One region of the Yersinia kristensenii genome, then DNA from elsewhere that is predicted to be linked to it. Evidence: predicted binding sites of a transcription regulator. Region 1 holds the regulator's gene; the other holds the start of a gene.

Region 1 (4,201 bases):
CTTCTGGCGATAAAACGCGCTCAAGAAAGGCGGCAGTCAGCGGTTCTAGCGGCTGGCCGGGAGCTTTATTGATATAAATATACAGGTAGCGCGATAAGGGATAGCGGCCATCTTTGACATTCTCGGCGGTCGGCATCACATAATCCTGGCCATCCGCCGACAATAACAAGGGTTTAACACCACTGTTGCGAAAACCAATACTGGCATAACCCATGCCATTTAATGAACCGGCGACAGCTTGCACCACGGAAGCAGAACCAGGTAATTCATTGATATTATTTGTAAAATCACCATCACATAGCACTCGCTGCTTGAAGAAACCATAGGTACCTGAAGCTGAGTTTCGGCTATAGCGTTGCAAAGCGCGAGCCGCCCATGGCCCTTTCAAGCCCAGTTCGCCAAAGCGCTGGATCGGATGGGATGCTCCACACAGGCGATTTTGCGAAAAAACAGCATCAAGCTGAGATAAAGTGATTTTATTCAGTGGATTATCGCGATGGACAAAAACCACTAAAGCATCCACTGCCACGGGAACAGCCAGTGGTGGATAGCCATAACGCTGAGTGAATGCAGTGATTTCGGCTGCTTTCATTGGCCGGCTCATTGGGCCGAGTTGAGTTGCCCCTGCCGCCAATGCTGCAGGAGCAGTAGAAGAACCTGCCGCCTGTATTTGCAAATTAACGCCGGGGTAATGATGATTAAAATCATCAGCCCATAAAGACATCAAGTTCGCTAAGGTGTCTGAACCGACACTGGAAAGATTACCGGACAGAGTATGTGGCTTTGGCGATTGAACCTCTGTAGCAGGTGAAACCGCTACAGATTGCGCTAAAACGCCGTAGCTAAACCCGAGCAGGGCATGCAGCAGCGCCAGTTTTCCCCATCTCATCAGCTTAGTGTCCATGCAGTCTTAGGATTTGACTGCATTCTCGGTTAAAACCGTCGGAACAATCAATCGATTCGGCAAGGTAAAAATAAATCTCGTCCCCAAGCCGATTTCACTCATGACATCCAAACGCGCGTCATGGTGGCTCAGAGCATGTTTTACAATTGCCAGCCCCAATCCACTCCCCCCCGTTTGCCTTGAGCGGGCCTTATCCACCCGGTAGAAGCGCTCAGTCAGGCGCGGCACATGCTCAGGGCCAATTCCCGGCCCATTGTCACTGACCTGAAACTGTGCCCCTTGCGCAGTTTTCTGCCAACACACCTCAATTTTAGTGCCATCAGGCGTGTGATTGACCGCGTTATAGACCAGATTAGAAACAGCACTGCGCAGTTGGTCTTCGTTACCAAATACTTTCAGTTGATCATTAACCCGGAAAGTAATTTCATGACGCCCACCACTCAGCGCTTGCACCTCATGCTGTAATATCTTGAGCATCCGAGGAATATCAACTTGTTCATTCATATCTACATTAGGAGCCGCTTCAATTCGCGACAACGTCAATAATTGCTTGACCAGCCCATCCATTCTCTTGGTCTGTTCCTGCATCGTTCCCAGCGCTTTATCCCGTAATGGCCCCGCCAATTCTTGGTCGTGCATCATTTCCAGATATCCCTGTAACACCGTCAGGGGGGTGCGCAGCTCGTGGCTGACATTGGCAAAGAAATTGCGCCGAGCCCCTTCCAACTGACGCATCTGGGTAACATCACGGGCGACCATCAATAATTGCCCTTCTGAATAAGGCATGACGCGGAACTCAACATAATAGCCATTATTGAGTTGCAGGGTCAGTGGGCGGGAAAACTCTTGCTGCTGCAAATACTGGCTGAATTCGGGATAGCGCAATAAGTTAAGAATATGCTGTCCATTATCCTCCGGCCAGCGGAACCCCAGCAATTGCTGAGCCAAACCGTTGCACCAGAAAATGTTACCGTCAATGGTGGTCATCACCACAGCATCGGGTAAAGATTCTGCGCCACTGCGGAACCGTTTGATAAGTAAGGCCAATTCTCGCCGACGCCGCCGATTTCGCAGTTGCATCTGATATAAGCCATAAAATAAAGGTTCCCAGCTCCAACGCCCTGACGGCGGAGTCATGCTGCGGTCCAACCACAGCCAGTGAGATAATTTGAGTTGGTTATAAAAATTCCACACCAGCGCGGCAACTACTGAGACTAGCAATAACCAAGGAAGGTACCCGATAAAGGCACCTAACAGTAATGCAGGCAAACAAAAAAGAGCCAGCTCTAAAGCCAGCGTTTTCCATGATAAACGTTCTAACACAACGAATTCTCCGGCACTGAAAACTCAGTAGCGCGTTGAGAAGCGGTACCCGGTTCCCCGGACAGTTTGTACCATTCTGTCATGGCCATCAGTTTCAAGTGCCTTGCGTAGCCGACGAATATGCACATCAACGGTGCGATCTTCTACATAAACGTTAGTGCCCCAGACATAATTAAGCAACTGTTCACGGCTATAAACTCGCTCTGGATGGGTCATAAAGAAATGCAATAATTTAAATTCGGTCGGCCCCATATCCAGCGCTTGCTCATTGGACATCACCCGATGTGAAGAGGGATCAAGACTCAGTCCTTGCATTTCAATCACTTCTTCCACTGCCATTGGCGATATCCGGCGCATGACTGCTTTAATACGCGCCACCAGTTCTTTGGGTGAAAAAGGCTTAGTAATATAATCATCAGCACCCACCTCTAAACCGCGAACTCTGTCTTCCTCTTCACCACGGGCGGTCAGCATCATCACCGGGATATCCCGGGTCAGAGCTTCGCGTTTCATATGCTTAATAAACTGAATCCCCGAGCCCCCCGGTAACATCCAATCCAACAACACTAAATCAGGGTAAGGCTCTGATAAACGGGTTACTGCGCTGTCATAATCCTCGGCTTCTAACGGTTGGTAGCCATTTTGTTCCAACACAAAGCACACCATCTCACGGATTGGGGCTTCATCTTCCACTACCAGTATGCGTCTTGCCATCATCAACCCTGCCAGTAAGTTAGTGGTCACTATTTGATTTCGGGAGCCATTATGCGTCAGTTTTGTGACATTTTTATGAAAAACATCGCGCTCTTGCAAGCAATAAGCATAGTGATAAATTTCATGATAATTGCAAAATGCAGCACTCAAGTTTGCGAAGCGTCTCGGAGATTTCACTCACACTCTTTTTTTAGCCGCGACATCCGGCGGGCAGTGTTTATAATCAGCGCCATTATCTTTGGAATACCACCTGCCCTAGCGGGAGATTTATGCGCATTATTCATACCTCTGATTGGCACTTAGGCCAGCATTTCTTCACCAAAAGCCGTGCGGCTGAACATCAAGCCTTTCTGCACTGGCTCATTGAACAGATCAAAGAAAATCAGGTAGATGCGCTGATTATAGCCGGTGATATTTTTGATACCGGTTCCCCACCCAGCTATGCCCGTGAGTTGTATAACCGCTTCGTGGTCGAACTCCAGCCGACAAACTGCCAGTTAATTGTTCTGGGGGGGAATCATGATTCAGTATCAACGCTGAATGAATCTCGGGGTTTGCTTTCTTATTTGAATACCACGGTGATTGCCTGTGCTGGTAATGATTTAGCCCAACAAGTTATTATTTTGAAAAACCGTCAGGAGCAACCTGCGGCCTTGCTGTGCGCGATTCCCTTTTTGCGCCCACGCGATTTAGTCACTAGTCAGGCCGGAGAATCCGGTGGGCAAAAGCAACTGGCATTACAAGAAGCAATTGCTGCTCACTATCAAGCGCTCTATCAGCGAGCCGTTGAGCTGCGCGCTGAGTTAGGGCTGCCCTTACCAATTATTGCCACCGGACATTTAACCACCGTGGGGGTCACCACCTCGGACTCGGTTCGTGATATTTACATCGGCACATTAGATGCGTTCCCAGCCCAAGCTTTTCCCCCGGCAGATTATATTGCTCTGGGCCATATTCACCGCGCACAGCAAGTTGCTAAAACCGAGCATATTCGCTATAGCGGCTCGCCAATCGCCTTGAGTTTTGATGAGTTAAGTAAAGAGAAAAGTGTTTATTTAGTGGAGTTTGCCCAGCAAGCATTAGTCTCAGTGACCCCGCTATTCATCCCACAATTTCAGCCGATGCAGTTAATCAAAGGCGATTTAGCGCAAATAGAGCAACAGTTGGCTGAGTTTGCCGACCATCAAGGCTTACCGGTATGGCTGGATATTGAAGTTGCCACACAAGACTATCTCACTGATATTCAAAAACGAATTCAGG
Region 2 (4,201 bases), 1.5 Mb from region 1:
TGCACCGAATACCACAGCGCTTCACCCGCCGGCCATAAGAAGAAAACAGCGGTAATGGCCAGTTGCGGTAATACCAACAGGTAAGGTAACCAACTACAGGAAAAACCGGGACGGGAAGATGACATAGAATTAACCGTTTATCGGACGTGGGTCAATTAGCTCTAGAGCACCAATCGAAAACACCACGTTCAGATTCAATACAGTACCAAACTATTTGGCGTGACTGGCACAGCCAGTTTGGGGGCGAAAATCACCGGCCCAAACTGGCAAATAAAGTCGCCAAATAATATTACTTGTTGGTTTGCTCGAAGCGGCGCAACAACACATCACCTCGCGACACAGCGGTATCTAATGCTTGTTGTGGCGTTTTCTTACCCGTCCAAACACCTTCCAACTCTTCATCTACCACGGTACGAATCTGTGGCATATTGCCCAGACGTAAGCCCTTGGTGTACGGCAATGGCGGCTTGTTCAACATTTGGCGAGTAGCAACATCAGCACCTGGATTCTTGTCATAGAAACCCTGTTGCTTCGTCAACTCATAAGCGGCGGTGGTGATAGGCAAGTAGCCGGTCTTCTGGTGCCATTCGGCAGCAATTTCCGGTTGAGTCAGGAATTGCAGGAATTCAGCCACACCCTTATAAGTATCTTTATCTTTACCATCCATCACCCACAGGCTAGCCCCACCAATAATGGCGTTTTGTGGCGCGTTTTTCTCATCGGCATCGTAAGGCATCATACCCACGCCGTAGTTAAATTTGGCGTAATGGCGGATATCGGCAAGAGAACCGGAAGAGGCGGTGGTGATGGCACAGTCGCCGTTATAGAACTTGGCTGTCGATTCATCTTTGCGACCAAAATAGGTAAAATCGCCTTTTTTGTTCATATCCGACAGCAATTGGATATGTTTAACCTGCACTGGTTTGTTGAATTCCAATACAGCATCAGTGCCATCAAAACCATTATTACGGCTGGCAATTGGCTGACCATGCCAGGCGCTGAAGTTTTCAATTTGAATCCACCCCTGCCAACCGCTGGCGTAACCACAAGTTGCCCCCGCAGCACGTAATTTTGCGGTGTCTTCGGCCAGTTCTTGCCATGTTTTAGGCGGTTGATCTGGATTCAGACCGGCTTTCTTAAATGCATCTTTGTTGTAATACAGCACCGGTGTAGAGCTGTTAAACGGCTGAGATAATAAGTGGCCGGTTTTGGCATCGGTGTAATAACCCGCAACCGTTGGGACGAAGACGGATTCATCAAACTTAATATCGGCGTCTTTGAATACCTGGAATACCGGCTTGATGGCCTTACTCGCCATCATGGTCGCGGTGCCCACTTCATAGACCTGCAAGATAGCTGGGGCTTTCCCTGAACGGAAAGCAGCAATACCCGCCGCCAGACTTTGTTCGTAGTTACCTTTATAGACCGGTACAATTTTGTAATCGGTATGCGACTGGTTAAAGCGATCAGCTAATGAGTTAACTTCGACCCCTAACTCTCCCTCCATGGAATGCCAGAAAGGAATTTCAGTGACCGCCATTGCATTAGCACTGAATGCCAAGGTTAGCGCGACACAAATCGACGTTTTACGAATAGTGTTGTTAAACATATCTAGCCCCTGAATAAATCTGTCTGGCTCATCTCAATTAACTGCGGTGGATGAGCGAAATAAATCAGTTTTTGTTCGAAAGCAAACATGACATCGTTTCATGACAGAAATATAACTTTCAGATGACATAAAAATGACAAAAAGTAAAAATAAATACCAAAACCTCTTTTAATTTCGCCACTATTCGCTAATGAAATGAGTTTTTTAACAAAAGTAACAACAATTCAATCAGGAATTTCCCGATGAAAACAATAAAAATATAAATATCTATTAGATATTTATTTGATCGTTAAATTACTATTGATTTTATTTCCTTAAATTGGTTGTATTATTATTGATGCTCCTCTAACTCACATGTTAATGTTTGTTCGCCTTGTGAGCGCACTATATTAACATGATTATATTAACACCCTCGTTATTGTTATTTTATATAACTCACAAGAGCGACCCAAGGAAATAATGCCCATTCATTTCTTGAATGGGGTTTAATACAAAGGACTCTCAGGTATCTATGATGAAAAAAACTCTATTATCTATTATTACTGTAGCAGTATTGGCCAGCAGTACTATTGTTTGTGCACAACCATTCAATAAAGATATACCGGTTACAGCAGAAATTAATGGTTCAATCAGCATGACAAAAGGTAATGGTGATGCATTGAATGATATTGCCTTGGACTATGATCACGCCAGCAATGATGGCACTTATGAATATATGGAGAATGTTACGATAGTGAGTAACACTGGGGCTAAAGTCAACATCAAGCTCAGAAACCCACTGGTTCTAGAAGGTGATGCTGATGGTGAGGTAAAAACATTTAATGATGTAGTTGTGCAATTAGGGCGATCCCAACTCAATGGGGCGGGGACAAGTTTCGTTTTAGGTGCTCATAATGAGCTAAACCAGGCGTTAACTATAAGAGCTAAAAAACCCGCAGAAGCCCTATCTGGTGAAACATATACAGGCACGCTTCAGCTTACTATCGAAGATGATATTTAATCACACATCAGTTAAATAAATATATGCAGTCAGGCGGTTAACCGTCTGACTGCATTATCCTTTGACTTAAATATATATCATCATGGTTTAATGAAAACCATCAACGCATAAAAATATATTCGTCTGAGGAGATCTGTTTCTATAAAAAACAATCAATAATGGAATGGAATCCAATGAAAAAAAACATGAGTATTAATCAGATAGCTTTATTTGTTTTACTACTCCCAACATTTAATTCAACACATGCAAAAAACATAACCCTGGAGTATTTAGTTCCAACAGGGTTTTCAGCTATTGAAAGTCATGACACCATGAGGTTACTAGGTATATTTAATGGGAAGATATTGCCCACCAAAATATTTTTCTCGGAACAGAAACAAACTTTAAGCTTCAACCATCAGCAATATCGCGATAATAATATTGATGAGCAGTCAATCATATTATTAGAACAAGTCTTGCTCCAAATACCCTATTTACAATGCCAAAATGGCTGTGACTATAATGTATCCGGATATAACGTCATTCTGGATAAGATAAATCAGGTTGTCACCATTACCAATAATAACAGCCGCTACCTGATGCCAACCACTACGTGGGGGTTGGTTCACAACCAATCTTTTGACCTGCGCATGACGGCGAAAAACTACCGTGCTATGTCTGCCCGCGGGAACGGCTACCTCGGGCTTCCTTTGCAATCTTATGGTTTTGTACAATGGTTCTATAACACTACCCGTTCGAAGAGAAATTATCAGTTCTCGGATCAATCACAATACCAGCAGATGACTCAAAGAGGTATTGACAGTTGGTATCTGCAAAAGAACTTTCAAACCCTTTATTTACGAACAGGTAAGCAAAATAACCTGGATAATAGCGCAGGCAGTATCCATACCCTGATTAATCCAGCGTTAGAACAATTTGTGACCTTGGGTAGCCAAAGTTATTTAGCTCTTGATAAACCCTCGGCCGGCAACTTGATACTGTACGCAATCTCTGATGGCGATTATGAAATCTACCGAGATAACCAGCTTATCCGCCGTATTCCCGCACAAATTGGCCGCAATGAAATTGATTATAGCCAACTCCCAGGAGGCTATTACAATATTGATATTCGCTTAGTGGATAACACTGGGCGCGTCGTCAGCCAAGAAAGTCAAGCCATCAGCAATTTAGGTACTCAAACCAATGATGGTTGGTTTCTGACTATGGGCAAGGTTGCGCCACGTAATAAGCACCATTCCCATCATTTGGCGCAATTTGGCCGTAGTATGAAAATTAAAAATGTTCAAACTAATATCTCTTTACTTAAAGATAATAACCACCACTGGGCAGCAGAAGCGAACATATCGCGCCCATTAGGATTTTCTGGCTTTAATATCACACCCACCTTTAGCATGATGTCTGGTGAAAAACACGGTGGGGGGTATCTGCGTTTAGAAGGGGGGAATTCCGCAATAGGATATTTCACTGCGGCCCGCTATCAAACACCAGATGTGTCGATATATGCACCAAACTCTGGCAGTACCTCAGCATCCTATAGCCGCCGTTTTGGGCCAACTCAGCTTAGTTATCAATTCAACCAATATAAAAGTCAT

What was found. The regulator PhoB, encoded in region 1, activates phosphate uptake and scavenging genes when phosphate is short. The targets are predictions, from matches to a motif close to CTGTCATAAAACTGNCNNAT.
Positions count from the first base shown of each region.
Region 2: a site for PhoB is predicted at 1,732-1,751, ahead of ugpB (sn-glycerol-3-phosphate ABC transporter substrate-binding protein UgpB). Genes of this name have one in related genera too.

Region 1 is NZ_UHIY01000001.1:2,506,213-2,510,413, reverse strand. It holds gene DX162_RS11405 (PstS family phosphate ABC transporter substrate-binding protein) at 1-889, opposite strand, end outside; gene phoR (phosphate regulon sensor histidine kinase PhoR) at 911-2,227, opposite strand; gene phoB (phosphate response regulator transcription factor PhoB) at 2,252-2,941, opposite strand; gene sbcD (exonuclease subunit SbcD) at 3,211-4,201, shown strand, end outside.
Region 2 is NZ_UHIY01000001.1:1,023,799-1,027,999, forward strand. It holds gene ugpA (sn-glycerol-3-phosphate ABC transporter permease UgpA) at 1-125, opposite strand, end outside; gene ugpB (sn-glycerol-3-phosphate ABC transporter substrate-binding protein UgpB) at 290-1,609, opposite strand; gene DX162_RS04765 (CS1 type fimbrial major subunit) at 2,121-2,609, shown strand; gene DX162_RS04770 (TcfC E-set like domain-containing protein) at 2,768-4,201, shown strand, end outside.